Regions from separate parts of the Sinobacterium norvegicum genome, predicted to be linked through region 2. Evidence: predicted binding sites of a transcription regulator. Region 2 holds the regulator's gene; each other region holds the start of a gene.
The links. The regulator LexA, encoded in region 2, represses DNA repair genes until DNA is damaged. The targets are predictions, from matches to a motif close to ACTGTNTNTANANACAGT.

Region 1 (10,342 bases), on a different contig from region 2:
CACCGCCCAGGCCTGGGATACGCATTTTTAGACCCTGCAGGTCTTCAATAGAATTAATCTCACGGTTAAACCAACCGGCCATTTGAACACCCGTATTACCCGCAGCCATTGGAATCAGGTTAAATGGTTGATAGATTTCCCGCCACAACTCCATGCCGCCACCATAGTGTAACCAGGCGTTCATTTCCTGCGCCGTCATACCAAATGGTACGGACGAGAAAAATTGCGCGGCAGGTATTTTTCCCTTCCAGTAATAGGCGGCACCGTGACCCATCTCAGCAGTGCCCTGGGAGACGGTATCAAAAACCTGTAATGCTGGCACCATTTCACCGGCGCCATAAACAGTAATCTGTAAACGACCATCGCTCGCCTGATCTATCCACTGCGCTAACAGTTCTGCCGAGGTGCCAAGTCCTGGGAAGTTCTTTGGCCAGGTTGTCACCATTTTCCAATGATAAACCTGCTCTGTCTGCTGCTCAGCCAAGACCTGTTTAGTACGCTGCTGCTGCATTGCAGCACTGCTGACATAGTATGCCACCATGGTGACAATAATGGCGATGAGGCCAAGGATAACTATCGGCATGGAACGGTTGATTGTATGGGTCTTCATATCGTTATCTTTTTCATGTTGACGTTTATTATTGTCGCTAAAACTCGTCCATAGGCCTTAGATTAGCGTATTGCATCACCAGCCACTTGCTGCCTTCATAATCAAAATTTACCTGTACACGGGCATTGCCACCACTGCCCTCGACTCCAGTCAACACACCCTCACCAAATTTTTGATGGAAAACACGCTGGCCGATTTTGAGCCCTAAATCATTGGCGGCTTCTTGGCTGGCATAGCCACTGGCAACAGTCGTTGGCCGGGTGATCTCGGTGCGTAAGCGTACTTCTTGAATCACCTCACTGGGGATTTCTTTGATGAAGTTCGACGGCCCGTTAAAACTCTCCTTGCCATGCAAGCGCCGACTCTCGGCATAACAGATATACAATTTTTCCATCGCCCTAGTTATGCCAACATAACAGAGCCGTCGTTCTTCGGCTAACCGACCGGGTTCATCAAACGACATTTTATGTGGGAATAGGTTTTTCTCGACGCCCACCATAAAGACTAACGGAAACTCTAAGCCTTTAGCCGAGTGTAACGTCATCAACTGAACGCTATCACTGTGCTCATCGGCTTGCTGTTCACCGGCATCAAGCGCGGCGTCATCGAGAAACTGGCGCAATGGGCTGGTCGGTTCCTCGTCATCGTAGTCGTATACCTTGGCAGCAGAGACCAGCTCAGAGAGGTTTTCTAATCGCGCCTGCGCTTTCTCTCCCTTCTCTTTCATATGATGGTCTTTTAGCCCACTCATTTCGATAACCTGCTCTGCCATCTCGGCCAGGGTTAAATCATCGGTGGCCTCATCCATTTGGTCGATCAAGTGCATAAAGCTAATCAAGGCATTACCGGCACGGGCGGTAAGCAGCTTATGCTGAATCACCTGCTGCATTGCCTCCCACATCGAACAACCATGATCTCGGGCAAAGTCACGGACGATATCAACCGTCTTGCCGCCTATACCGCGAGTTGGCACATTGATGACACGCTCCAGCGCCGTGTCATCATTTCGACCAATGATCAAACGCAGATAGGCTAAGGCGTTTTTAATTTCGAGACGATCGTAGAATCGCTGACCGCCGTAGATGCGATAGGGCACGCCGTTACGGATCAGCGCCTCTTCTAACACCCTTGATTGCGCATTTGATCGATAGAGAATGGCACAGCTGTCACGTCGATGACCGTTATCAACCCACTGCTGAATACGCTCTACCACGAAGTGAGCCTCGTCCTGCTCATTAAAGGCGGTGTACAAAGACAGGGGTTCACCGGGACCGCTGTCAGTCCTCAATTCCTTGCCAAGCCTATCGGTATTGTTCTCAATCACAGCATTGGCTGCCGTCAGAATCGAGCCGGTAGAACGGTAGTTCTGCTCAAGCTTGGTACGACGAACATTGCTAAACTCTTGTTCAAATTGTTGTATATTTTCGATCTTGGCACCGCGCCAGCCATATATCGACTGGTCATCATCGCCGACAGCTGTAACCGCCCCGGTCTCTCCGGCCAGCAACCGCAGCCAGGCATATTGAATCGTGTTGGTATCCTGAAACTCATCGACTAACAGGTATTGGAATCGTTGACGGTAGTGTTCTAACAGATGTTGGTTGTCGCGCAGTAATTCATGGGCGCGCAGAAGTAATTCGCCAAAATCCACAAACCCACCCCGTAAACAAGCCTCTTCATAAGCGCTGTAAACGGTTAATTGTGCTTGCGTATGGGGATCATAAGCCTCGATGTGGGCAGCCCGTAAACCCTCATCTTTTTGAGCGCTGATCCACCATTGAATATCCTTGGCCGGAAAGCGTTCATCGTCGATGTTCAACTGCTTGACCAATTTTTTAATCAACCGCAGCTGATCATCGGAATCGAGGATTTGAAAGCTCTCAGGTAGCTTGGCATCTTTAAAGTGCGCCTTTAAAAGGCGGTGGGCCAAACCGTGAAAAGTACCAACCCACATACCCCTGGCCGGAAAGCCTAAGACCTCTTCAATGCGCTCTCGCATCTCACGCGCAGCCTTATTGGTAAAGGTGACCGCCATAATACCGTGTGGGGTAATATCGGTATTTTGTAATAGCCAGGCAATACGATGCACCAACACTCTTGTCTTACCACTGCCGGCACCGGCCAGAATTAATTGATTCCCAGGGGTGGCAGCCACAGCTTCACGCTGTGCTTCATTCAATGAGGCGAGTAAGTCTGTCATAGGGCAGTTTGGTCTACTGGTTAAAGTTGAGGTGATTATACAGGCAAAGCACGATTATTTAATCACAGCTTTGCTGTATGTATATACAGATATTTGCATTCTCGGCAATGTTTTTCCGGTTATCGTTACCACTTCCTATCTTCTTAGAACTTTTCCGTTTAGATTCTAACTAAGAAACATTCCTTAAAAAAACTTCTCGACACTGAAAAAGCTGCTTTATGATGCAATTTATATCCGCCCCCGGGCTGGTCTCCGACCTCACTTTTATTCTCTTGGCGCTGTGCCTTTTCATGGTGCTGTTCACCATTGGCCGCTGCATACTTTTATTCTGGAACCGTGGCTGTGCTGCCGATGTTCCTCGCAGCGCCATTATCGCCGGTTTTCGCAACGGCTTACGCTTCGATTTACAGATTGCCTCGGTACTAATGCTGCCGCTGTGGTTTGGCCTGCTGCTTCCCAACGGACTGAGTTTTCGCGGTATCTGGCTGGGCTATTTGCTGGTCACTCTGTTGATCGCCAGCCTCTTGCTTTTGGTTGAGGCGGAGTTTTATCGCGAGTTCCAGGCACGACTGAACAGCATTGTTATTCAGTACCTCAGCGAGGATACCAAGACTGTTATCAGCATGGTATTAGCAGGCGGCCCAGTCTTGGCCTTTACCGTCGCGACATTGGTCATTGGCCTGCAAGAATACATTGCTGTTAATGAGATCAATATGATTACCATGCATAATTACAGCCATGCCACCGACAGCCTAATGGTGAATTATGCCTGGCGAATACCGCTGGCCTTTGCTGCCCTCTGCCTGCTGGTACTCGGCGCCCGTGGCACCCTGCGTCAGGGCGCACCCCTGCGCTGGGGTGACGCTTTTACCACCGACTATCTATTCGCCAACCACCTTGGCATCAACGGCATTATGACCCTGTTCAAGGCCTGGCAGGGCTGGGGGAAAAACGATGCCGCCAAGGATTGGATGCGCTTCAGTGACCGGGATAAAGCCCTCGATATTACCCGCCAGCTTGTGCTTCAACCCGCAGACCAGTTACTCGCCCCGAACAATTCGCCACTGCTGCGCAAAACAACACCGCAGGGGCCAAAGCTCGACGGCGTCGATAATATTGTCTTCATTCTCATGGAGAGTTTCACCTCACGCTTTGTCGGCGCCCAAGGGGCCCCGGGCAACATTACCCCCTATTTCGATAAGCTGGCTGAGGATGGCTGCCTATGCCGCCATATGTTCTCCGTCGGCACCCACACCCATCAAGGTATGTTTGGCACCTTCTCCAGCTTTCCCAATCTGCCTGACACCGAGTATTTGATGCAGCAACCCGCAGGTTCCGGCATGTTTTCTGGCCTGCCCGCAATCATGACCGGCATGGGATATGACAACAGCGTCTTTGTCTATAACGGCGACTTTGCCTGGGACAACCAGCAGGGCTTCTTCGGCGCCCAGGGTATGAACCGATTTATTGGACGCGATGATTACGTCAACCCAGTCTTTCAAGACAAGACATGGGGCGTCTGCGATGAAGACATGTTCAACCGCTCCGTAGAAGAGCTCGATCTGCTGCACGACCAGGGCAAGCCTTTTTATGGCTTATTGCAAACACTGTCCAACCACCTGCCTTATGCCCTGCCAGAGCAACTGCCGGTCGATGATGTCACCGAATTTGGCGGCCTCAATAAACACCTGACGGCCATGCGTTATTCCGACTGGGCGCTGGGTAAATTCTTTGAGCAGGCCAAGACCAAACCTTGGTATAACAACACCTTGTTTGTGGTGCTGGCCGATCATGGCTTTGGCGTTCCGGGTCAGGTCTCCTCCATCAATCTGCAGAGTTTTCATGTGCCTGCGTTGTTTATCGCACCGGGTATTCAGAACAAGGTAGGCAAAGTCTTTGACAAGACCTGCTCACAGCTCGATATGGCCAATACTGCCGTCAGCTTACTGGGCAAACCCTTTGTGCAGGCTGGCTGGGGGCGTAATGTCTTTGATCTGGCCGATGATGACCCTGGCTATGCGATGATGAAGCCCTCCGGCAGCGACAAAACTGTTGCCATGGTCAGAGGCAATGAAATCGTCGTCAAAGGCGCCGACATCACCCCAGAGTGCTACCGCATTGACCTAGGCTTCCCCCCTGGAGATGAACTACTCAGCAAGGATGCGACGGGCGACCCGCGCTACCAACAGCTGGGATCCTTCTTGCAAACCGCTATTCTCTGCCTTAACGAACGGAAGACGGGCCACGATATGGAAGCTTAACCCCGGCGTGCTCGCGGCCAAACGCCAGCCCGTCCGCGAGCAACACCACATTAACCGCCATTACGCCAAAACCTGCGAAAAAAAACATATTAAATAGAATAAATTAAATTATTAATATAAAACTTTAAATTGACTATTATTAGATATCAAAAAAAATATTATTTTATAAAAAATATATTATAAAAACCAAAGAATTATAGATTTTATTCAAAAAATAATAGACATAAATTGCTTTACGATTAAAATATTTAACAAACAAAAAATACAATAAACTATTTTTTTAATAAAAAATCAATTAATCCAATCAACAAAAAACCAAAATAAAAACAAAAATAAAAAATTTATAAAAACAAAAATCCGTAAAAAACGATCAAAAAACAAGCAAATAAACACCATAAACACCCCGGTGTGCAAAAAATATACATAGCTAATGATTTCATATGGTTAGCTATTTTCTTGGCAAAACTGTGTTTCACCTTGGATGCTGATACAATAGGCTGCATCAGCAGATTGATGCCGATCACTCGATTACAAATACTGGGAAGCCGTTGTGAGATCTACCAACCTACTGCACGCCATCGATAGTAATATGGAGAATATGCGCCGATCTGAGCGTAAAGTCGCCGAGTACGTGCTCAGTAAGCCGCAGGACATTATTCATATGCGGATCGTAGACCTCGCCCAGGAAGCCCATGTCAGCGAACCAACTGTGGTACGCTTCTGCCGGGCCATTGGCTGTGATGGTTTTCAGAATTTCAAGCTGGCACTGGCCCAGCAACTGGCATCGGCCCCCAGCTTTGTCGAATACACCGTCGAGGAATACGATTCGATCAAGACCTACTCGGCCAAGGTTATCGATGCCACCATCGAAACTCTGACCCGGGTCAGAGATGCCATCGACCCACAGGCGCTGGATCAAGCGATTACCGCACTGAGCAAGGCCAACCGAGTCGACTTTTATGGCTTTGGCGGCTCGTCCTCAGTCGCCCAAGATGCCCAGCATAAGTTTTTCCGCCTGCAATTGGTTTCAGCCGCCTACTCCGATGCACATATTCAGACCATGTCAGCACTCAGCCTGGGCGAAAAAGATGTGGTGGTGGCAATATCACAGACTGGCCGAACTCAGGCCTTGATCGATTCAATTGCCCTGGCGCAGCAGGCTGGCGCCACGGTGATTTCACTGTCACCCAGCGGCACACCTGTATCGAGCAAATCCGACATTCCTATCTTTATCGATGTCGATGAGGACACCGAGATCTTCACCCCGATATCATCGCGGATTGCCCATCTATCGATAATCGACATCCTCGCCGTTGGCGTTGCCAAGTCACGTGGCGCGGAACTAACCGACCATTTGAAAAAGATTAAATCGGGGCTGCAGCCACTGCGCATCCAGCCTAAACACCAGCGCTGACAAGGTCTGACGCCAACAACCACTGCGCCGACAAGACAATCTTGACGACTGTAAATATCAACACCGATTTGATGTTAACTATGCTAATATCGCATACAAATATGTCATCATCCTATTCACCAGTATCGAGTATCAACATGACTTACGCCAAAATCACCGGCTGGGGTAAATGTGTACCGCCAACCGTTTTAACCAACGCTGAAATTTCCAACTTTGTCGAGACCACTGATGAGTGGATTGTTTCTCGCACCGGCATTGAAGAGAGACGAGTAACCCATGTGCAACTCTCTGAACTGGCCACCCTAGCCGCTAAGCGAGCCATTGCCGCCGCAGGTTTACAGGGTAGCGATATCGATTTAGTGATTCTCTGTACTGCCAGTGGCGACAGTCTCATCCCCAATACGGCCTCCGCAGTTCAGCGTAACATTGGTGCCCATCAAGCCGCAGCCTTCGACTCAAACGCTGCCTGTACCGGCTTTCTCTATGGCATTCAGATGGCGACAGCACTGATTCAAAACGGCAGCAACCAACGCGCTGTTGTTATTGGCGCCGACCGGCTCAACTATTTCATCAACTGGGCAGACCGTGCCAGTGCCGTGCTGTTTGGCGATGGCGCCGGCGCTGTAGTCTTAGAAGCCAGCACCGAAAAATCAGGCATGATTGCCTCCAAGCTCGGCTGCGACACCGAGAAGCGTGACATTCTCGAGGTTCAAGGGCCCGGCACCTATGTCGACCGCTTCCACACCAGTGCTTGCTATAACGTTGCCTTCGAAGGCCCAGAGATTTTCAAACGCGCCATTAACGGCATGAACGGTGCCTGCACCTCGGCGCTGGAAAGCGCCGGTCTCAGCGGTGATGATATCGATGTCATTGTGCCCCACCAGGCCAATCTCCGTATTATTCAGACCCTGGCCAAGAAGATGGGTGTCAGCATGGATAAGGTGATGGTCAATATCGAAAAATACGGTAACACCTCCGCCGCCAGCGTCGCCATTGCCCTCTGCGAGGCCGTGGAACAGGGCCGTGTTCAGCCCGGTAGTAACATCTTGACCGCGGCCTTTGGCGCCGGTCTGACCTATGCCGGCATGGTTATTAAGTGGGGCGACCGTGTCACTCCAATCAACACCATCGATGACGAGCTACCCCCCTGCGATAAGACCGCCACCGAACTGATTCAAACCGCCATCGACGGCTGCTTAAAGGCAACCGCTGAAGGCACGGTTAACTTCGCCCGCTCGCCCAAGGCTTAGCCTGTCGTAGTGCCCCGACAGTAATCTTCTTTACTGTCGGCATATAATCTCTATGTGCGCTCGCTACTGCAATCAACCCCTTATACTCTCGACCCAATACACCTTAAGCCCTGGTTGCAGTCATGCCCATTACCGCTAACGCCACCCCCATCGCCGACAGCGTGATGGAGACCGCGTCAAACCAACGATTGTTCTTCACCTATGTCACCCCTGCCGTCGCCGCCATGGTAGTCAACGGTATCTATGCCGTTGTCGATGGCATTCTGATTGGCCACGCCATTGGTGCAGAAGGTCTCGCCGCCGTCAGTCTGGCTTGGCCACTGTTTGGCTTTCTAATCGGCGTCGGCATGATGATCGGTATGGGAGCTGGCACGCTGATCGGCCTGCGCCGGGGTGCCAACAACCCCGCCGCCGCCGGTCAGGCGATCGGTAACGTCTTCGGCCTACTGCTGCTGGCCTCACTGATACTCGGGCCGGTGGTGTTCTTTGCCAGCCCCTATCTGATCGCCCTGATGGGCGCCGCCGACGCCACTCTGCAGAATGGCATCGACTATATGAATGTGTTTTCGATATCATCAATCGTGTTGCTGGCCAACGGCGCGCTGCCGCTGATACTGCGCAACGGTGACAAACCCTCAATCACCACCTGGATTATGGTGCTCGGCGCAGTGATCAACCTGGTGGTCGGCTTCTACCTGATTGTGCTACTCGATATGGGCCTGAGCGGTGCCGCTCTGGCCACGATTATTGCCCAGGGCACGGTCTGCCTACTGTGTCTGTATTATATTACCCGCCCCGACTGGCCAATCCCCTTTACCAGCGCCGACCTCAGCCCTGACGCCGAGACTTGCAAAACCATTTTATCTGCCGGCATGCCCAGTCTGATGATGTTTGGCTACTTCATCTTCTTCATGATTGTGCACAACGCTCTGTTTATGCATCACGGCGGCGTCGTTGCGGTGGCGGCGTTCTCTATTGTGTCGTACTTTTTTGCCTTTTACGGCTATCTGGCCGAAGGCATTGCCACCGGCATTCAGCCCATCATCAGTTACCACCAGGGCAGCGGCCAGCAGCACCGGGTGATTGCCACCATCAAGATGGCCATGGCCATCGCCTTGGGCACCGGCATTGTCATTGTCATCATCACTAATTTGATGCCTTACGGTATTACCCATATATTTAACAACGACGATCAGGCTCTCATCGAGGAGACCGTCAACGGGCTACGACTGCATTTGATACTGATGTTTTTAGACGGCTTGATTTTTATCTGTGGCGTGTACTTTCAGGCCATCCACAAGACCAAGATTGCCATGTGGGTTAACGGCGGCAATATCGCCGTACAAATCCCAGTCTTGATGGTACTGCCCTTACTGTGGGGGTTGGATGGTATCTGGCTGGCACTGCCGCTATCCAACCTGATTATTGCCATACCGGTCGCGTGGCTACTGTGGCGGGATCTACAGCAACGCAGCCACCAGATCTCATCCATACACTAGTCTCGGAAGTGAACCACCTGCTCCAGCGGGGCGCGCTCAACACGGCAGCCATTGGCCGGGTGGTCGGGGTCCTCATAGCCAAAGGCGATACCGAAAAGCAGCTTGTACTGCTCCGGCACATCCAACTCTGCCCTGACCTTGTCGGCATGAAAACTGAGGGCTGTCATCGGACAGGAGCCAACGCCATTAGCCTGCATGGACAGCATCAGGCTCTGCGCATACATGCCTAGATCTGCCGCCTCACGAATGCCGAAATCTTGATGCAAATATAGAAAGGCCACGTGGGGGGCATCGAAGAAGGCAAAGTTACGCATAAATGCCTCACCCCGTTTTGCCTTGTCTTCACGGGTAATACCCATGGCATGATACAGCTGAGCAGCAGCCTCGTGCTGGCGCAGTTTGTACTCATCGCGATAGACGCCGTCGAAGGGGAAGTCCATATCCATCTCGCCTTGCATCATCGCGGTCGACAGCTGATGACGCAGGTTATTGGTTCTCTCGCCACTGGCAACAAAGACCTGCCAGGGCTGGGTATTGCAGTTCGATGGCGACTGCTGAGCGGTGGTGAAAATAGCCGTTAACAGCTTATTATCCACAGCCTGTTGCTGAAACCCTCTGACGGAATGACGACTCTTGATAATGTCATTAAAAACATTGGCTTGTTGTTGACTCATACCACTTATCCACTGCTGTTTATTGTTGAACAAATTTGCTTAAAGATCGACTCAGGGACGGCATACAACGGCTTTTACATAGCGTTCAAGCTCGTTGAGCCGCTCCACCAATGGGTAATCATCTGTATGTATCCAGTTGATAATAATTGAGTTAATGCTACCTACTGTGATTTCAGCAAGAAAGTCGATGGCAAAGTCGGTATTGATATCGCCCAGCACCAAACCCTGTTGATAAAGCTCTAGAATGACGCTGTTCTGGGCCATAATTTGACTGCCACCTGAGCTGGCGTTTTCAGATAATTGAAACATCGAATGGAGGATTAAAGTCCGCTCCAGCTCGCGATATTCCACTAACTTGGTCCGCATATGGGAAAAGAAATAACCCAGGCGTTCGGCGGTTGTGGCAAAAGTGGCTATTGCCTCATCCATTGTTT
Region 2 (10,342 bases):
TGAAAACGATTGGGCCGCGCAGTATGAAACCCTGCCAGGAAAAGAGAAGGTCGTCAGTGAATTAAAGCGGTTGGCCGAGACCGCTGACACCATTTATCTCGCGACGGATTTGGACCGCGAGGGTGAGGCGATTGCCTGGCACCTGCGGGAAACTATTGGCGGTGAAGATGATAAATACAAGCGTGTGGTTTTTAACGAAATCACCGAGACAGCGATTAAAGAGGCATTTAACACCCCCTCTGAGCTAGATATGAGTCGGGTCAACGCTCAGCAGGCTCGACGCTTTCTAGACCGTGTTGTCGGTTACATGGTTTCGCCCTTATTGTGGGCCAAAGTTGCCCGTGGCCTATCAGCTGGCCGAGTACAATCTGTGGCGACCAAACTGGTCGTTGAGAAAGAGCGAGAGATTCGTGCCTTCATCCCAGAGGAGTATTGGGATATTGCGGCTGACCTCACCACCACCGATCAGCAAGCGCTGTCGATGGAGGTCAAAAAGTATCAAGGTAATGCTTATCGCCCCACTAATGAGGTCGATACCATGGCTTCTGTGGCGGCGCTAAATGATGCCAGTTTTACCGTTGTTAGCCGCGAAGACAAGCCGACCAGGACTAAACCAACCGCCCCCTATATTACTTCGACATTGCAGCAGGCGGCGAGCACACGCCTCGGTTTTGGTGTGAAGAAGACGATGATGATGGCTCAGCGTCTTTACGAGGCGGGTTATATCACCTATATGCGTACAGATTCGACCAATTTAAGCAATGAGGCCGTGGCTAATTGCCGTGACTATGTTGCAGATAATTATGGCAAGAAATACCTGCCTGAAGCGGCGATTAGTTACTCAAGCAAAGAGGGTGCACAGGAGGCGCACGAAGCCATCCGTCCCTCAGATGTTGGCTGTATTACCGCTCATCTAAAAAATATGGAACGCGATGCAGAGCGTCTGTATGAGTTGATTTGGCGTCAGTTTGTCGCCTGCCAAATGGTACCGGCTGAATTTACCTCGACCTCTATTGTGGTTGAGGCTGTGGGGTATGAGCTGCGTTGTAAGGGGCGGGTTATTCGCTTCGACGGCTTTACCAAGGTGCAGCAACCACAAGCGAAGAAAGCCGAGGACGTCATCATGCCCGACGTCAAACAGGGCGAGGTGCTGAATCTACAGCAGGTTATTCCAACTCAGCACTTTACCAAGCCGACGCCGCGCTATACTGAGGCGAGCTTAGTCAAGGAGCTGGAGAAACGTGGTATTGGTCGACCTTCCACCTATGCTGCGATCATCTCGACGATCCAAGACCGCGGATATGTACGGGTTGAGAATCGTCGTTTCTTCGCTGAGAAAATGGGCGATATCGTCAGCGACCGTCTCAGTGAGAGCTTTGTTGACCTGATGGATTTCAGTTTTACCGCCAGAATGGAAGAGGCGCTGGATGGTGTTGCCGCTGGCACTAAAGACTGGAAAAAATTGCTCAATAATTTCTATACCGATTTCCGGGTTCAGCTGGATCAGGCAGAGTCTGACGAGGGTGGTATGCGTGCTAATAGCCCGACACCAACGGATATTAAATGCCCAGACTGCGGCCGCGACATGCAAATTAGAACAGCCAGTACGGGGGTGTTTTTAGGGTGTTCAGGGTATAGCTTGCCGCCCAAAGAGCGCTGCAAGTGTACGATTAACTTGGTGTCAGGCGATGAGGCGGTTAGTACTGAGTTAGATGAAGAGGCAGAATCTCGTCTGTTGCTGAATAAGCGCCGTTGCCAAATCTGTAACTCGGCGATGGAGTCCTACCTGATCGATGAGCAGCGTAAGCTGCATGTCTGTGGTAACAACCCGGATTGCTCAGGCTATGAAATAGAAGAGGGCAGCTTCAAGATTAAAGGCTATGAAGGGCCGGTGCTTGAGTGTGATAAGTGCGGTTCTGAAATGCAGCTCAAATCGGGCCGTTTTGGTAAATACTTTGGCTGTACCAACGAGGGCTGTAAAAATACCCGCAAGCTGTTGCGTAGTGGTGAAGCCGCGCCACCAAAAATGGATCCGGTTCCGATGCCTGAACTTGCTTGTATCAAGGTTGAGGATACCTATATTCTTCGTGACGGTGCAGCCGGGCTATTTTTGGCGGCCAGTAAGTTTCCTAAGAACCGAGAGACGCGGGCACCGCTGGTGTCTGAGTTGTTGCCACACCAGGCCGAGATCGATCCAAAGTATGACTTTTTGATGAAGGCACCCGTGGCGGACCCTTCCGGCAACCCCGCCATTATTCGCTATAGTCGCAAGACTAAAGAGCAGTATGTGCTGAGCGAGGTTGAAGGCAAGGCCAGTGGCTGGACAGCTTATTACGTCGGCGGTAAGTGGGTTGAAGAGCAGAAGAAAAAACGTGTAGTTAAGAAAAAGGCGACGAAGAAAAAGTAGACGCCTTTCAATTAATCCAAAAAACCCGCAAAGGCGGGTTTTTTTTATAGAGCATAGCCAAGAGGTATCCTGCTATGAGAGATTATCAACGCCGAATAGCGTCGCTGCTGCAGTATTGTCAGCAGCAGCTAACGTTGGCCAAAAAGCTGAATGAGGCGGAGCGCCGTGGGCTGATGGAGGCCGCTGTGACTCATCTTTACACCGCCTATCGCAGTTATGTGGTTGAGGTCGTCTCTTCCTATCATGTGACCGAGGATTCTTTGCCAACATCATGGCAGTTGCCTGAGGTGGTAGAGCTCTTGCAGCAGGGGCAGCATCAAAGCGGCGAACTCAATGAGCTGCTGACATTGTCGAGACAGGGCTGGCTGTGTCAGTTGCTGACGCTCCATAGCCGTACTTTGCAGCTGGAACAGACGATGCCGATAACGCGTAAAAATGCTGGACAGTTTGCGATTGCAGCGGTGAATCTCGATGCGCCAGTGATTGATTTTGATATGGCGACCATCGTGTCGATAAAAACCGGTTTTACCGAGTTAATTCAACGCCAGCGTCAGCACTCAGTAGAAAGCTAAGCATCTTATTGTGTGCAATCCTGCTCGAAAGGCTTGTTAAATCTGACAAAGCGGTGTTATAAAGAAGTTCTAGTTACTTACAAAAAGAAGGTGGGCGTAGTGTCTTCTCTACTGGAAATTGTGGAACTTGCTAATGGCGAGATTGTATTACGACATGCGGATGGCGATGGACGTCCTCTGATTAATATCCGATTCACCAACGAGTCTGAGATGGTATCGGCGACGGCTCGACTTGAGGTTGCCAAGGCAATGATTCAAGCCGGCATGGCGACCTTTGCCGAGATTGTCGAGAATCAAGAAGAGGAGGCTGTATTCCAGGCTGAAGAAGTCTACGAGGGCAGTGAGCAAGAGTTATCACGTGAGGTGGTACTTCACTGAGCTTAATGACAGGGTGAATTGAGTCAGTTGTTGCTGGTTGTCCCTGAATTACTCATGGCTGGAGACGTTTCGTCGTCAAGCCAATTTAATTGAACTCCCTGGGTATCTGGTTTAGCGAATAAGCAGGCAGTGGCTTTTGCCGTTGATTGCGGCGTAGGCTAATTCGTCCTGATTGATGGTGCTGGTGCTGTTCAGGTTGGCTACAACCGTATTGCTTTTGCCGCTATTGAGACAGCGCAGCAACAAATTGTGCAGTTGCTCGTCTGAGTCGCTGTTGATGATCAATATAGGACGCTTTTCCAAGCCAAATTGTTTCAGGATCTGGCGGTTTAGTGAGGGTGGGTTTATCCATGTAACCCAGCGCTTACTGTCTTCCCCTGCGAGATGGCTGATAATGGGAAGTATTAGCAGTTCTTGGCTGGGGTGGCCCTTAATGCAAATCTCGGTAATATACTCGTTGTTAACTGCATTGTCGTTTTGTTCTAGTGCGGCAAATAATGGCATAATACGTCCCTTTTAATCTGTTCAATTCGCCAGCATGGCTGGCGTCAAGCTACTTAGTGTTGGCGAATAACCCCAACGCTGATACCTTCAATCGATACATCTTGTTCGGCTAAGTCGACGACTATTGGCTCGAAGTCTTGATTCTCAGGGAGCAGCAATAATTCTCGTTTGGTCTTACCGCGTTTGAAGCGTTTAACCGTGACCTCATCTTCAATGCGGGCGACGACAATTTGTCCATCAGTGACCTGGCTGGTGCGATGAACAGCGAGTAGGTCGCCATCCATAATGCCGATATCTCTCATGCTCTCGCCGCGTACTCGGAGCAGATAATCTGCCTGTGGAGAGAAGAATGATTCTGGGATTTTGACGTGGTCGTCGATGTTTTGTTCGGCCAGTATTGGGTTGCCGGCAGCAACCTGACCAATAATAGGCAGGCCAAGTTCTTCCGCTTCTTGGGGCAGGCGAATTCCGCGAGAGGTGCCAGCAAGCATGATGATAGCGCCTTTTTTGGCCAGTGCTCGAAGATGTTCTTCTGCGGCATTGGGTGAGCGAAAGCCCAGTTCTTTGGCGATATCAGCCCGTGTAGGGGGGAGGCCTGAATCATTGATGTGGCGTTTGATCAAGGCGAGTACTTCGGCTTGTCTTGCAGTCAGTTTTATCATAGTTGCTTATCTGGTTATCCATACAGTACATGTAATTCTATACAGTGTTTTTCAGCTGTGCAAGTATTAATCAATGATTTAGCGCAAGTAGAGTGTCCCGAGGGGGGGATCTAGCGGTTAACAGGTGGTTGAGCGATGGCCACCGTAGGGCGCTACAGCGGCAGTCAGGTAGGGATTATTGTTCGGTTTCGAATGCTGGGCTTGTTTCTTCTGCTCGGTTGATCTTGATCAGCATCCCCATCAGCGGGTGGTCAACATAGTGTAGTTCGTCGCTCTTGAGCCGGCTATGGTTGTTAAGATTGGCCGTTTGCTCGACGTCATACTCGTTAGCCATCAGCGTCTGATACTTAAAGCCACTGTCGCTGAAGCTGCTGTAGCGTGGTGAGTTAGCTGTTTGGTAGGGCGATAGGCTGTCGTCGGCGCTATAACTGAATGTGTAGGTGTTGTCGTCACTGTCGAAGGATTCGCTGAAGCTGCTGAGCCAAAAGTTAGATTTTACGTGAAGAAAGCGACTGAGTTGGATATCCAGGCTGCCCTCTAGCTGGTGGTGCTGGTCATAGCTCTCGCCAGCGTGGATAAGCAGAGGGGGTGATGTTTCGCCCTCATTAAACACCATTAGCCAAGATTGGTGATACATCACGCGGTAATTGCTGTTTTTATCCAGTGCCAAGGCATGCTTGTTGAGCATCCGCTGTTCTTCATCCAGATAAATAAGAGGTTGACGGACGGCGTCCAGGGCTTCGCTGTCTGATGACTCGCCAGTCTGGGTTGAGGTATCACCAGGCTCTGTTTGAGCGGTGTTTGTATCCTCCTCGCTGTCAGTCATCGTGTTGATATCGTTAAGAGAGAGGCTGTTCTCTGCGGCGATAAAATTAATCACATCTCCCCAGCGTTCTTCTTCGGCAGCATTGGGGTTGAGGTTTTCAAAAAGAATAACCTCGACTTGATACCAGCGGGGTTCACTGGTTTCTTCGTTGTCTTCTGTGCGTTGGCTTTGGCTGTTCGCATTAGCGGCCAACATGAGGCTGGCGATAAGTAATAATCGGTAGTACAAAATTTACATCCTAATGATATCGGTATCGGCTTCACTTTATCAGGCCGATGCGAAGGATGCATCAGCCTTTTTGTCAGCCTGCTAATGCATCGAGTAATTTGTTGACGGCTTCAAACCTTTGGCTGTTTTGCTCCATTTTTCCGTTGAACCGGAGTGTGTTGGCGCCCTCGAGCTGATAGCTGGCGGGTTTGCTCTGCACCAGTTGTACAATGTTGATAGGTTCAATAGTCGTATTGCTGCCGAAGATGATTCGTCCTTTCTCTGTGCCGGCCTCTAGCTTGTTAATACCCAAGGCCTCAACCTTGATTCTGAGTGCGGTAATATCGAATAAATTCTTCACTTGCTCTGGCAGGAGACCGAAGCGGTCTATCATCTCAATTTGCAGTTCGCGTAGATCGGCATCGTTTTTAGCGCCACTGATGCGTTTATAGAGTATGAGGCGACCGTGGACATCTGGCAGGTAGTTGTCGGGGATTAAGGCGGCAATCTTCATATCGACCTCGCTGCCTTGATTTAACGCCTTTTCAATATTGGGTGTCTTGCCCTGTTTAATGGCGTCGATGGCCTCTTCGAGCATCTCCATGTAAAGGGAGAAACCGACGGTTTGGATTTGGCCGCTCTGCTCATCACCGAGCAGTTCGCCGGCACCGCGAATCTCCATGTCATGGGTGGCCAGGGTAAAGCCTGCGCCAAGCTCCTGGGCCTCGCTAATGGCATCTAATCGTTTATGAGCGTCTTTACTCAGGGCTTTAGTGTGAGGCGTCAACAGATAGGCGTAGGCCTGGTGATGGGAACGCCCGACGCGACCGCGGAGTTGGTGAAGCTGGGCCAGACCAAATTTATCGGCACGGTCAATTATCATGGTGTTGGCCGATGGAATATCGATGCCTGTCTCAACGATCGTGGTGCACACCAGTACGTTATAGCGTTTGTGATAAAAATCGCTCATGACCTGCTCAAGCTCTTTTTCGCGCATTTGGCCGTGGCCAATGGCGACGCGGGCCTCAGGTACCAGTGCTTCTATCTCGCGTGCCGTCTTTTCAATCGACTTAACCTCGTTGTGCAGCAGGTACACCTGGCCGCCACGGAGTAGTTCTCGCAGTATGGCTTCTTTGATGACGGCATCCTGGCGTTCCTGAACAAAGGTCTTGACAGATAAACGCTTGGCCGGTGGTGTCGCAATAATCGATAAGTCGCGCATGCCTGACATCGCCATGTTCAGGGTGCGCGGTATGGGTGTGGCTGTCATGGTGAGGATGTCGACCTGGGCGCGCAAGGATTTGAGTTGCTCCTTTTGCTTTACGCCGAAGCGGTGCTCCTCGTCGATAATCAGTAGGCCAAGGTTTTGGTATTTGATGTTGCTCTGAATCAGCTTGTGGGTGCCGATAATAATGTCGACACTGCCGTTAGCCAGTTTCTCGATGACGCCTTTTTGCTCTGCCGCCGTTTTAAACCGAGAGATGACTTCGATATTGACTGGCCAGTCGGCGAAGCGGTCACAGAACGATTCGTAGTGCTGCTGAGCGAGCAGGGTGGTCGGTACCAATATGGCAATTTGCTTGCCAGCCTCGGCGGCAATAAACGCTGCTCGCATGGCAACTTCTGTCTTGCCAAAGCCCACATCACCGCAGACCAACCTGTCCATTGGTGTGTTTGCTCGAAGATCGTTGCGGACGGCATCGATAGCGGCTTCTTGATCCTGGGTTTCCTCAAAGGGGAAGCCGGCGCTAAATAGGTTGTAGTTGTCGGGGCTGGCGGCCAGTGACTCGCCTTTCCTTGCCGCCCGACGTGCGTAAATATCGAGGAGTTCGGCGGCGACATCGTGGATTTGCTCGACGGCCTTGCGCTTGGCCTTGGCCCATTGTTCATTGCCGAGTTTGTGCAGCGGCGCGTGTTCGTCGTCGCTGCCGCTGTAGCGGCTGATCAGATTCAGCGATGATACTGGGACATAAAGCTTGGTATCGTTGGCGTATTTGAGGGTGAGAAACTCAACCTCTTGGCCGTCAATACCAAGATTCTGCAGGCCGAGATAGCGTCCAACACCGTGGTCCAGGTGGACCACAGGGGCACCAATTTTCAGTTCGGTAAGGTTGCGAATGATCGCATCGGTGTTGTCGGCTACTTTTTTGCGGCGTCGGCTTTGCATTACGCGTTGGCCAAACAATGAGGCCTCGGTGATGATGCAGATGCGTTGCTCGAAAACGGCACTTTGCTGCAGCGGACCAACGATAATGGCGAAGCGGTCACTGCCCAGGGTGAATTCGTGCCATTGATTGAGGGTGCGGGGTTTGATGCCGTGCTTGTTGAGCTGCTCTAGCATTGCCTCGCGGCGGCCGGCGCTTTCGCAGCAGAATATAACCCGGCCCTGATAATTGGCCAGATATTCTGTCAGCCCCTCGTAGGGCGAGGCCGTCGGGGTGTCGGTGAAGCTGGTAATGCTGTTGATTGGAAGATTATGTTTGCCGCTGCCGGCGTCGATCGGCAGGCCGGACAAGCTGATATTGGTATAGTTTTTCAACTGCGCGAAAAGATCTTCGAGTGAGTTGAATAGATATTGTGGTGGCAGTATGGGCTGTCTGGGGTCGATTGCCCGTGTTTCGTAGCGTTCGCAGACGTCGTGCCAAAAGGTTTTGCCGGCGTCGAAGGCGCCTGTTTGAGACAGTGCCAGGGTGTTGTTGGGGAGGAAGTCGAGCAGGGTTTGGGTCTGCTCAAAGAATAGCGGTAGATAGTACTCGATGCCGGCGGGTGCAATTCCCTGAAAGACGTCTTTAAACAGCGTGCTGTCTTTGGCGCGATCACCAAAGAGTTCATAACTCTGGTTTTTGAACAGCCGGATGCCGGCTTTATCGAGGGGGTATTCCCGGGCGGGCAGTAGCTTGATTTCGTCAACCTTGCTGATAGTTCGTTGGCTTTCTATGTCGAAGCTGCGCAGTGTTTCAATTTCATCGTCGAATAAATCGATACGATAAGGGTGTTTGCTGCCCATAGGGTATATGTCGATTACGGCGCCGCGGACCGCAAACTCCCCGTGTTCGTAAACCGTATCGACGCAGCGGTAGCCAGATTCTTGCAGTCGGGTGCGGTACTGGTCGCTGTCGAGTGAGTCGCCGGTCTTGTGAACAAAGGCATTAGCTTCGATAAAGCTGGCAGGAGTCAGTCGATGCATTAATGTTGAGATGGGGGTTATCAGAACGCCACGGCGCTGTCTCGGTAATTGGTGTAGGGCCTGTAAACGCTCGGATACGATGTCTTGGTGAGGAGAGAACGTGTCGTAAGGCAGTGTTTCCCAATCGGGGAAGTGGATGACCGGGATGTCGTCCTCGGCGGCTAAGAAGAAACTGACTTCTTGCTCGAGTCGATTGGCTTCGGCACTGCTAATGGTGGTGACCAGTAGAATGCCGTCATAGGCGGCAGCGGTTTCGGCGATGGCAAGCGACTCGCTACATCCGGACAATCCGCCCCAGTGTATTTTGTTGCCTTTGATGGTGTTGTTAAGACTGGGTAAGACCTCGGCCACGGTGAATCCTTCAATTGATCTGTTGCGCGCAAGCGGGAGACGCGGTGATAAAGCGTTGGCGCTATTGTACTGAAACAGCGCTAATAGTTAAGGCAAAAAAGTCACTAAAACGCTTGTTGATATAGCGTTGTGTGATTCTTATACAGGCATAAGTTTAATAAACCGTAGCGACTGACGTTAATTGTCGTGTTGAGGGGTTAAGTGTCTTGCACCGAAGGCAATATAACACCATAATACGCGCAATTTGCTAACCGAAATATTTAACCACTTAGGGTATTTTACTGTGACCGAAAGAAAACGACAGAGACCTGGCGATTATTTTGCTGACTGGAAAGAGCGCGAAGAACTGGCTGAGCGCATGATTCCGCTTATCGGTAAGCTCTACCGTGAATGTAATGTGAAGACCTACATTTATGGTCAGTCACTGGCAAATATCTCTGTTCTCGACATCATGAAGGCGCACCGCGTTGTCCGTGAAGTTGAGCAGAACGAATTGTCAGAGTTTGAGACTTTTCCTGTTATTGAGGCGTTGGCCAAGCACGATTTGGGTACTTCCCATATCGATGCAGGTCGTATCGCTGTTAACTACGAAACAGTAAAAGATTCGGGTATCTCTGTCGATGACTATGTTAAACAGCAGGTTGAAGCGCTGATTGGCGGTAGTCACGACGAGAAAACGCATCGCGATGTCGTTCTTTACGGTTTTGGTCGTATCGGTCGCTTGATGGCGCGCTTGCTGGTTGAGAAAGCCGGTGGCGGTAACGCCTTGCGTTTACGTGCCATTGTTGTTCGTGATGGCGGTGCAGAAAACGATTTAGCCAAGCGCGCCAGCCTGCTACAGCGCGACTCAGTGCACGGCCCTTTCGATGGCACCATTCGTGTCGATGAAGAGCGTCAATCGATCGTTGCCAACGGTAACGAGATCCGCGTTATATACTCTAATAGCCCTGACAGTATCGACTACACCGATTACGGTATCAGCGATGCCATCGTCATCGATAACACCGGTAAGTGGCGTGATCGTGAAGGGTTGTCGTTGCACCTGCGTGCCAATGGTGTTGGCAAGGTTATTCTTACCGCACCAGGTAAGGGTGATCTGAAGAACATTGTTTACGGTATTAACAGCGATGATATTTTGCCAGAAGATACCATTATTTCTGCTGCATCTTGTACCACCAATGCAATTGCCCCACCACTGAAGGCGCTTGATGATAAGTTTGGTGTTGATCAGGGGCACGTGGAAACAGT
Region 3 (10,342 bases), 1.6 Mb from region 2:
TATTGGTGCGGTATTGGTTCCCGGTGCCGCGGCGCCGCGTCTGGTATCGAAGGATTTAATCAGTCGCATGAAGCCGGGTTCGGTGGTGGTTGATGTCGCCATCGATCAGGGCGGTTGTTTCGAAACCTCACATGCGACCACGCATCAACAGCCCACCTATGTGGTGGATGATGTGGTGCATTATTGTGTTGCTAATATGCCCGGCGGTGTTGCGCGCACAGCGACGATGGCGCTGACCAATGCCACGCTACCGTTTGCTCTGGCGCTCGCCGACAAGGGGGCAGAGCAGGCAATGTTAGATGATAAACATCTTCTACAGGGGTTGAATGTGTACCGTGGTGTGGTGACTAATGAGCCGGTTGCCGGCGCATTGGGCTATGCGTATGTCGCCCCTGAACAGGTGCTACTTCGACCTCATCAAGCGGCCTAAGGCGAGGCTTGATTAAGTAAAAAAGCGGCCTTACTGGCCGCTTTTTTGTGGTTGGTGACCGCGTTTAGACTTAAGCGGCACCGTCAAACAGGCGGGCAACTAATGTACTGACGGCGTTTTCGACCCTTAGAATGCGCGGGCCTAGGCTGACGGTGTCAAAGCCGGCCTGGTTTAGTTTTTCAACCTCATAGGGAATAAAACCGCCCTCGGGGCCAATGGCTAAAATCATCGGCTGCTTGACCGCGATTGGACAGGGCGGATGGTTGCCGGGGTGAGCAACCAGGGCTTTTTTACCCGCGGCGAGGGTGGCCAGCTCATCTTCAATAAAGGGCTTAAAGTACTTTTTGAAAGTGACGCTTGGCAGTACCGTATCCACGCTTTGCTCCAGCCCTTGCAATAAGTATTTATGCACCGACTGCTGCTCTACCACTGGGCTTTGCCAGAAGCTTTTCTCGGTTTTATAGCTATTGATAATATAGATATCTTTGAGCCCATACTCGGCGGCCATGCGATAGATGCGGCGCATCATCTTGGGGCGTGACAGGGCCAGTACTAAAGTAATGGGGGTGGCGGGAGGCGGTTCTTGGTCAAGCTTGACAGTCAGTGAGCACAGCGTCTTATCCACGTTATTGATAATACCGTAGCCTATTTTGCCATTGATCAGGCCGACGCGAAGGCGGTCGCCAGGCTGCGCTCTGATGACCTTGTTAATATGCGTCAGGCGGTCGTCGACCAGCTGCACGGTATTGTCGTTGATATAGTCGTCAGGGCTTAGGAGAATAATATTCAAGAGTGGCAGTACTCGCAGAGGTAAATACCGGCAGTGTACTGCTAAACAAAAATGCTCGCCAGTGGCTGGTCGGCTAAAACTCTACCATGCCGATTTCACCTCGGCAGCGAAGCGGTAGGCCGATTGTTTTTAGTTGGCTTAACAGTTCGTCGCAGTCATCGCGATTGAGGAATTCACCAATACAATGACGCTGTTCGTGATCGAATAGACAGATTTCAAAGGGCGACCAATCTTGTTCGCGGTCTGTGACAGCTATCGCGGTGTCCTGCAGTTTAAACTGCCATTTTTGATCGATGTGATAGATGCCTTTTTCAACCACCAGTCGACCGTGTTTGCAGTCGGCTAATATCACTTGCTTGCTGGACTGCTGCCAGGAGACAAAGTACATCGCAGAACAGAGGCAGAGCATTTCTAAGCCGGCAAAGGGCAGCACCATCCAGACGCCGGCAAAGGCAAAGAGTATGGCTATCGTCATGGTAAAGGCGCAGATGGCTATCATAACCAGGCGGGTGGTTGCCCAGCTCATCGAGCGGTTGGGCGAGAGTACAACCGTGGTATTGCTGTCTTGGCGCTTGATACTGACCATGATGCCTGCCTCCTTCGTAATAGCCTGCTAATGTGTAGGCTACAGAATAAATACTAGCAGTTTTTGGTTAAACGCGAGTTTGAAGAAGGAAATCATATGTCGGCAATTATCGATGTCGAAGAGTTACAGCGACGCAGAGAGACGGCACACTTTGTCATCTTGGACTGCCGTTTTTCACTGGTCGATCCCGAACAGGGTTTTTATCAGTATCAGCAGGATCACATATCGGGGGCGCTGTATGTCGATCTCAATAAGGAGCTTTCCTCTGAGGTAGCTGAGCACGGAGGTCGCCACCCTTTACCGACGCCAGAGCAGTTCAGCGACCTTTGTCGTCAATTGGGTGTTCGCAAGGGTGAGACCGAGGTGGTGGTTTATGATAACTCCCGTTTTGCCTTTGCCAGCCGAGCGTGGTGGTTATTTAAGTATTTTGGCCATCAGGATGTTCGGGTATTGGATGGCGGTTATCAGGCGTGGAAGGATGCTGGCGGCCGGCTGGGTTTTACTCCGGTTGACCGTCCCGATGATGGTATCTTCGAAGCCAAACCCAACCCTTTTATGGTGGCTGAGAGAAACGAGTTGTTGGTGGCTAAGCAACCGACAGGCCATACCCTTCTGGACGCCAGAGAGCCGGCGCGTTTTAGGGGGGAGCAAGAGCCAATCGACCCCATCGCCGGCCATATTCCAGCGGCATTGAACTACCCCTGGCAGGACTTAACCGATGAGGAGGGTTGGGTGCAGCCGACGGAGACTCGCTTCGATGATATATCGCCGCCGTTGGTGGTCTACTGTGGCTCCGGTGTCACCGCCTGTGTGACACTGCTGGCGCTGGAGTTGGCCGGTGTTGATGACTGCCGACTTTACCCTGGTAGTTGGAGTGATTGGTGTAGTTACTTATAGTCATAATCCAACGCTTAAAAAGAGTGGGTACTTACTATCGATTGCGTGATTTGTTTAAAATGACGGAGGGCAGTGCCAGTTAAAACGTTCGCCACTGAGCGGGTGGGTGAACTCCAGCGTGGTGGCGTGCAACATGAGTCGAGGGGCAGCGTTCAGCGCCTCTTCATGGGCATAGAGATCACAGCCGAGAATAGGGTGGCCGATTTCGCGGCTGTGAATACGCAGCTGGTGTGAGCGGCCGGTAACCGGTTTGAGTAGTACACGGGTGCGATCACCGTGACGCTGTAAAATTTCGTAATGGGTCAGTGATTGCTTGCCATTGTCATAGCAGATTTTTTGTCGCGGCCGACGCTCCCAGTCACAGGCGATAGGCAGATCGATTGAACCATCCTCGGTGAGGTCGCCCCACAACACAGCGGTATACGTTTTGTTGATTTCTTTGCGCTGGAACTGTCGGGTCAGGTCGGCGTGAACATCGCGACATAGCGGCACCATCATCAGGCCGGAGGTGTCCAAATCGAGTCGGTGAGCGACGGTTGCGGTAGGGTAGTCCTGTTGAATACGGGTTATCATGCAGTCCTTGTTTTGTGGCAGACGGCCAGGCACCGACAGCAGGCCTGAGGGCTTATTGATCAACAGTAAAAAATCATCTTCAAATAAGATCTCAACCTGCTCGTGGCAGGGCGGGACAATGTAAGGTTGTTGCATATCAATAGGCCTGACGTAAACAGCGGCTATTATGCCTGACAGAAGGCTGGCTGTTAATGCTGGCCATACATCAACAGTCTGTTGGTCTGCTATTATCGGCTAAAAATAGAGAGAGTAAGCGTGAGTATTGATTTATCGATCGACCTCGAAGAGAGCGAGGTTGCCAATATAGTGGCGCAATATCATCGTTATATCGATCGGTTGCTGTTGCTGCAACAGCAGGCGCTGGTGGCAAGAGAAACCGAATTGGCGCTGGGCTTTATGCAGTTGCACCGGCAGATGTTGAGTGCGCATATTGAGGTTGAGGATCAGTGGCTGTTGTCGATTGCCACTGAACAGCAGCAAGCCTGGCGTTGGCCGGCATCGCTGTATCTAGCTGAGCATAAGAAAATAACCCGTTTCCTGACACGTGAAGAGCAGCGCCTGCAGTCACTTGCCCAGCGACCAACGGCGACACAGGTTATTGCTTTGCTAGACAGTCAGCGCAGTTACAAAAACTTACTCGAGCATCATGAGGAGAGAGAGGAGATTGCGCTGTTGAAAGAGATAAGCCCGTTACAGCAGCAACAATTGCAACAACGGGTGAGTGAGCGTTGGCGGCAGTTATATCAGCAACAAAGGCAACCGCTGGCCGAGTTAGCGCAACGATTGGCCACGGTTGAAACCGACATTATGACGCGTTAATTATGCCTTGGCTGCGCCGCTGGTGGTTTTGCCGGTATTGTTAATCACGCGGTAAACCGTGGCAATGGCAGCGGCTAACTCGGTATTGATCTCATCCTCGCTGTCACTGGCTTCGAGCAGGGTCTCGGCCTTGTCGAGTACAATCATCAGCTTTTTCAGTGACAGATCCTGGTTGAGCATGGTCTTGGCTAAATAGTAGGGATCTTCTTCGCTCTCGCGCATACGGATTGCTTCGCGCACAGCCATTTGACGTTCAGTTGCGGTGGGTGTTGGCATTCTTATTCTCCTTGGCCTGTTCAAAGCGAACAGTGAGTGCAAATTTACTTAAAAACTTCTAGTTATTATTAACTTGTTGCGCTTCCGTGATTTTATAATTATAGCACTTATTACCAAATTGGCATTTTAGCTGATAAAACCCCCTTGAGTTGTTATATTGCCGGCCTCATCAAGAGTTGAAAATATGTCGTCATTATTTCCCATTGAACAATTAGGTCATTGCTCATCGGCGTTGACTGAGCAAATGCAGATCACCCTGCCCAAGGCGATAGTTGACTGTCAGTTGCTACCACAGTGCCCCGAATTGGCACTGTATCTGTTGGATGCAAACTACCCTCAGCATGAACTCGATTACGACACCATGATGCGGTTGATGAACGAGCCTTCGTATTGGGCCTTCTGTTGGGCCAGTGGTCAGGTGTTGGCGCGATATATCATCGATAATCCGGCCTGGGTAGCCGGCAAGCGAGTGCTGGATTTTGGTTGCGGTTCGGGGGTGGCGGCGATAGCCGCGGCCAAGGCCGGAGCCTCCCATGTCGTCGCCTGTGATATTGATCCGGTGGCGCAACTGGCAACGCGCCACAATGCCGAGTTAAATAATGTCGAGCTTGAAATCAGCGGAGACTTTTTTACCTATCGAGGCGGTATTGACATCATTCTGGTGGCCGACGTGCTCTACGATAAACAAAACCTGCCGTTGCTGTCCGCCTTTGCCGAGCGGGCACCGGCAGTGCTACTGGCCGACTCGCGGGTGAGAAACCTGTCTGTGCCGCCCTATATCAAGCGGCAAACCATCGAGAGCAGCACCATCCCGGATCTCGATGAATCGCAGGAATTTAATCAGGTGAATATCTATAGCGCAGAATATGGCTGTTAATGTGATGACGCCAATCGCCATTACTGGCGGGAAAAGAAATAACAGTTGTAATAAATAACGAATGCTGTATAAATTAACAGTATAAATAATGAGGAGATGACTATGGCTGTTAAGGCTATGTGGCTTTGTGACCGGGACGACAGTATGTTTAGCGATAAAAAATCGGCGGAAGAACACGATAAAATGCTTGAGTTGGCTGAGAACATCACCGCCTTGATCGAGCAAAACATTGAGGGTGTTGATGAGTCAGCACTGGAAGAAATAGGTTTATTGTTAGCGCGTCGTCGTGATGTGTTGGCTCGAGCCTGTAAGGGCAAGCCGGAGTTGCTGCTGCAGGAAGAAGAGTCTGCTGGCGATAATGTTGCCGATATCAAAAGCGCGAAGGCATAACCTCTAACTAATTAGTTAGGGTTGGAATAATAGTGCTTAAATAAAAGAGCCGATACTTTACCGTATCGGCTCTTTTGCTTTGTCAGATCAGTTGTTACAATGCAGCCCATGCCCCCTTGGCACAGCTGGATAGCGCGATCCCCTCCTAAGGGATAGGTCAGAGGTTCGAATCCTCTAGGGGGCACCACACATAAAAAAACCGCCTGCTGGCGGTTTTTTTATGTCTCGACTAAGGCTCAATCGAGGGTAAAGCTTTGCGGGATTGCCAAAACATCGTCACGAATATTGCTGACATCGATATTACAGCTACCTGGGCCATAAAATTCGCTGGTCTTAGTCATTCGATAATCGACGTCGACATCGAAAGTAGCGACGACCAAGGTGGTGGAAAACTCGATGGTTTGCGCGTTATTGAAAACCCCGCGGTCAGTTGTTACCGCCTGTGTCCAAGCATTGTATGCTGCGTCGGAGCTGATCAGTCCGGTGTCGGGAACGATGGCACCATTTCCGTCAACCTCAGGGCAGACCTGTAAGGGACCGCCATCAGCTGCTGGGACTAATGCGGCTCGAGTGCAGTTGCTCAAGCGCTTACTATTACCAAGGGCGCGATCACTGGCGCTGGTTAAATCTGGGTTACGATTCGGCTTGTCAAAGTTGATGAAATACTCAACATTTAATGTTGAGTCAGCGGCGCGACTCCCTTCAAAACCGGCAACCAGTAATACCTCGGCACGTTGGACGGCTTCTATTGTGGCAATCTGTTGGTAGCTATCGAAACTGGCAAAGCCGAGCCCGTGCGTAGTACCTGCTCCGCCCTCAATATTGACAGAAGGTATTTGGCCTTCGATTTCAATCGAGTAACAGTAAGTAGGGTCGCTGTTATCACCGCAGTTATTGCCTGATGTTGACGACTGTTGGCTGGGATCAGTCTCAGAGGCCGGGCAGTCATTATCAGAATCCGCCCACTCTGCTTTATTGAGAGGGAATATATCATCAATGTCTTTGATGCCATCCTCATCGCTGTCGGAGCAGCCTAGTGTTTTTTTCTCGTCCGGGGTGAGCACGGTGCCGGTATTACCTTCACTGAGGGCGCCGGGGTCACAGGCCGATTGTACATCGGAAATTTCGCTGGCCCAGTCAGAGTTATCGCCACAGCCATTGCCAGTCACTTCGTTTTGCTCGCTGTCGCTGACAACAGGGCAATCGCTGTCGCTATCTTTGGCCTCATTGGCGTTGAGTGGGAATTGGTCTAGGCTATCGGAAATACCATCACCGTCGGTGTCAGTTTTGCCGCCTAGTGCTGCTACAGGTTGAGGTGCGGTAAGATCGGCGGCGGTTACCGAAGGCGCAATCAGTGTGCTTTCTTGCTTGATCAAGTCAATGAGTTGGCTGATCGCTTGATCGGTGCCTGGAATGTTTAGCAGTGCAGGGTTGGTCGCAATCGCAGTACTTAACTGCTCAACAGAGGGTAGCCCGTCAATTACTTCGCCGTTGGCAAGGCCATCGATGCCGCCATCGAGTAAATCGCTGGCCAGCATCGATAATAATTGGTCGGTAGTGAGGCCACTGGTTTCAGTAATCAACAGTAGGATGGCGGCAAAGCCTTCAATAGCCGTCCGATACTCCAATGCCTGCTGGTGATTGCCGCTGTCGGTTAGTATCGGTGCCGTGGTATAGAGGTCTATACCGTCTAGAATGCCGAAGCCGAAGGCTGATTGAATCGTCTCAGACGCTTCCGTCAATGCTTCACCAAATAGCATATCACTATTATTCAGTAGTTTTGCCGTATAGGTGACGGCGAAAGTACTTAGCGGGGTGGCATAAACAGCACCATCTCGGCTATAGGTTCGGCCACTGATAAGGGTGGTTAGTGTGGCTAACTTTGGTGCTTCCCCTGTAGTAATGACTGTGCCGTTACTCACTTCAACGATGAAGTAGCTATCGAAGAAAGCCTCGTTATCATTGCCTGATTCAATAATGATGTCGCTGAATTGTGCAAGCTCATTAGTCGAACCGGTGGCTACGATTGCCCCTCGAAGATCTTCGGCATTGAGGTCTAGAGCATAAACAGTGACATCGGCGTTAATAATAGGTCCCTTAACTGCCGACCCCATCAATGATTGGCTGCTGTTATTAGCACCCGAAAGTGCCGGTTGTGCATAGTCGTCAGTGCCGCTGCTGCCACCGCAGCCTGATAGTAATGCGGTTGTGAGGGCGGCCGAAATTAATGTTTTACTGAACATATTTCTCGATTTTTTAATTTTTACAAAACTATTATTTTTTTTCATCGCTATTCTCCAAAAGAACAGTTTTATTTTTGTTTTATTTATTCGAAGGTATAGGCTAAATCGATGCCATAGGTGCGCGGTTCTCCGTAGACCGAACCGCTGCTGCGAGCAACGCCGACCAGTGGTATGCCGCCAACTAAGTAGTCGTCAACATCCGTCAGGTTCTTGCCCCATAGCGTGACTGTGGTGGCGTCATCAGGCAGCTGCCAGGTTAAACGGGCATCGAGGAAGGTGGTCGCATCAGAGGTGATTTGCTCTTCAACAACAAAGCTTTCTCGATCGAAGCCGTGATAGATTTCTGAGGTATACCGAGCGATAACCGAGGGGATGACGGTGCCAAAGCTTTCGGTATACAGGAAGTAATCAGCGGCAAGAAACCCCGTCCATTCCGCGACGCGAGGCATAGGCTCATCGGCACGATCGATCTGTTGAAAGCTGCTGCTGGCTGGGTCGTAAACATCGACTAAATATTCTTTATAATCCGCATCGGTATAGGCAAAACTCGCGGTTAAGCGCACACTTTCATGAGGGATTAAGGTGAATTCACCTTCGGCTCCCTGGATAACTGCCTTACCGGCATTCTCAACCGCTGGCAGGGGGATGCCAAGGGCGTCGGGTACTACGGTGGTGACCTGAATATCGGTGTAGTCGGTATAGTACAGCGCCATATTGGCACGGAGTAAGCCATCGAAGGCATCGGCCTTGAAACCGATTTCATAGTTGAGCACGTTTTCAGGCTCGAACTGACTCATGTCTTTCATGCCGGTGGCGGGGTTGACCTCGTTGCCGACCACCACGCCGCCGGATCTGAAGCCCTGGCTGACGGTGAGAAATGTCATGCCTTCTTCGAGATAAAGCGCGTCGAGAATGGCATCGGTGGCGCGCATTTTTAAGCTGATGCTAGGCGACCAAGCGCTGTCTTTACGGCTGTCTGAAGACTCGCCATAGGTGCCCACTTCACGATCTTCTAAGTTGCCATTACGGTTGGCATCATAACCATATTGCCATTGTGAAAAGGGCTGAGTACCCGACTCGCTGAAGAGGTGAGTCACGTTTTGCGTGGTGGTATCGATATAGTTTAAACAGCCACCCTGTGGGCAGTAAGTGCCGTTGCCAATACTCGGTAGGTAAACATTAGCCTCATGATAGGTTGTCTCACGTTCTTCTTCGGTATAGCGAATACCCAGCGTCAGTTCAGTCAGTTCGGTGATGTCAAAGCTAACCTGAGAGAAAACCGCCCAAGAGGTGTTGTCCGTTTCGCGCTCGGTCAAATCTGATTGCGCCAGCAGTGTCATATAATCCTGTGGCTGAGGATTGGTCTGGCTGCTGTCAGCAAAGGCAACATAACTTTGCAGCCAATCGTCATCGGCTCTTTCGATGGAGCCAAAGAGGCCAAGGGTGGCGTTGAGTCGGCCATCCATTGCGCTGCCGGTAAACTGAAATTCCTGTGTGTACTGATTAACCTCATTGCCAATTGGTTGAATGCGGCCAATCAGGGCGGCTGCACTACCGTCCAAGTCTTCGTCTGCTTTTTGCTCTACCTGGCGGAAGCCGGTAATAGACTTGAGGGCTAATGCGTAATCGGAGACATCAGAGAGATCCCAATCGACTGTAAGGCCAACCATTTTGGTATCCACCTCGTAAATACTCTGACGGAAAATACCATTGCTGTTATTAAGTTCGCTTCTAAATTGATCAGTGTCTAAGTCTTGACCGCTTTCCTTACAGTGTTCTTCTGCACTTTTCTGACTGTTGTTGTCATAAAATAATTCAAGTGAGGATTTGCTATAACCCTGATCGGCAAGCTCATCACCGTAGAAGTTACACTGTTGTCCCCGCGATTTTTGTCGAGTTTTTGTCGCCGCCATTAATAAATCGACGCGCAGCGTATCGGTCGCTTCCCAGCGGAATTGACCGATTCCCATCATTCTATCATCGTCGTTCCACAGTTTACCGTCTTCGAGGTTTTCCATGTAACCATCGTTCTTGGTTTGAGCGAGAGTAAAGCGCGATAGCAATGTGTCGTCGATCAGTGGCAGGTTGACGGTGCCAGAGACGTTTTGACGGCCGTGGTTGCCGATGGTGCCCTCAATATGGCCACCGAGTTCTTCATGGGGTTTTTTGGTGTTGATAACAATGGCGCCACCGGTGGTGTTCTTGCCAAATAACGTGCCCTGTGGGCCACGCAGTACCTGCATCGATTCAACATCGGCAGCATCGAGCAGCGCGCCGGGTGCGCGTGAAGAGTAAATACCGTCGATATAGGTACCAACGGCAGAGTCGACGGTGACCTTGGTTTCACGTTGACCGATACCGCGAATATATGGGTTGCTTTCGCCCTTGGTGCCGTTACCGCCGCCCCCCATGTTGAGGCCGGGAACAACACCTTCTAAATCCTTGACGCTGGAGATACCGA

Region 1: the regulator LexA is predicted to act here: its motif matches at 2,883-2,900, upstream of uvrD (DNA helicase II).
Region 3: the regulator LexA is predicted to act here: its motif matches at 5,312-5,329, upstream of L9P87_RS07420 (YebG family protein).

What each region holds. Positions count from the first base shown of each region.
Region 1 covers NZ_CAKLPX010000004.1:334,266-344,607, reverse strand. Annotated here, with positions in the region: gene L9P87_RS16140 (TRAP transporter substrate-binding protein) at 1-610, opposite strand, end outside; gene uvrD (DNA helicase II) at 648-2,810, opposite strand; gene L9P87_RS16130 (LTA synthase family protein) at 3,029-5,071, shown strand; gene hexR (transcriptional regulator HexR) at 5,622-6,485, shown strand; gene L9P87_RS16120 (ketoacyl-ACP synthase III) at 6,623-7,735, shown strand; gene L9P87_RS16115 (MATE family efflux transporter) at 7,858-9,234, shown strand; gene L9P87_RS16110 (nitroreductase) at 9,231-9,908, opposite strand; gene L9P87_RS16105 (TetR/AcrR family transcriptional regulator) at 9,960-10,342, opposite strand, start outside.
Region 2 covers NZ_CAKLPX010000001.1:49,765-60,106, forward strand. Annotated here, with positions in the region: gene topA (type I DNA topoisomerase) at 1-2,407, shown strand, start outside; gene L9P87_RS00275 (DUF6586 family protein) at 2,482-2,979, shown strand; gene L9P87_RS00280 (hypothetical protein) at 3,079-3,357, shown strand; gene L9P87_RS00285 (SulA-like leucine-rich domain-containing protein) at 3,469-3,861, opposite strand; gene lexA (transcriptional repressor LexA) at 3,915-4,523, opposite strand; gene L9P87_RS00295 (CsiV family protein) at 4,699-5,577, opposite strand; gene mfd (transcription-repair coupling factor) at 5,651-9,094, opposite strand; gene L9P87_RS00305 (glyceraldehyde-3-phosphate dehydrogenase) at 9,378-10,342, shown strand, end outside.
Region 3 covers NZ_CAKLPX010000001.1:1,662,123-1,672,464, reverse strand. Annotated here, with positions in the region: gene ald (alanine dehydrogenase) at 1-430, shown strand, start outside; gene L9P87_RS07455 (16S rRNA (uracil(1498)-N(3))-methyltransferase) at 501-1,220, opposite strand; gene L9P87_RS07450 (DUF2244 domain-containing protein) at 1,294-1,806, opposite strand; gene L9P87_RS07445 (sulfurtransferase) at 1,903-2,703, shown strand; gene L9P87_RS07440 (pseudouridine synthase) at 2,758-3,411, opposite strand; gene L9P87_RS07435 (hypothetical protein) at 3,532-4,095, shown strand; gene L9P87_RS07430 (hypothetical protein) at 4,096-4,371, opposite strand; gene L9P87_RS07425 (class I SAM-dependent methyltransferase) at 4,556-5,248, shown strand; gene L9P87_RS07420 (YebG family protein) at 5,351-5,638, shown strand; tRNA gene L9P87_RS07415 (tRNA-Arg) at 5,749-5,825, shown strand; gene L9P87_RS07410 (hypothetical protein) at 5,875-7,926, opposite strand; gene L9P87_RS07405 (TonB-dependent receptor) at 7,965-10,342, opposite strand, start outside.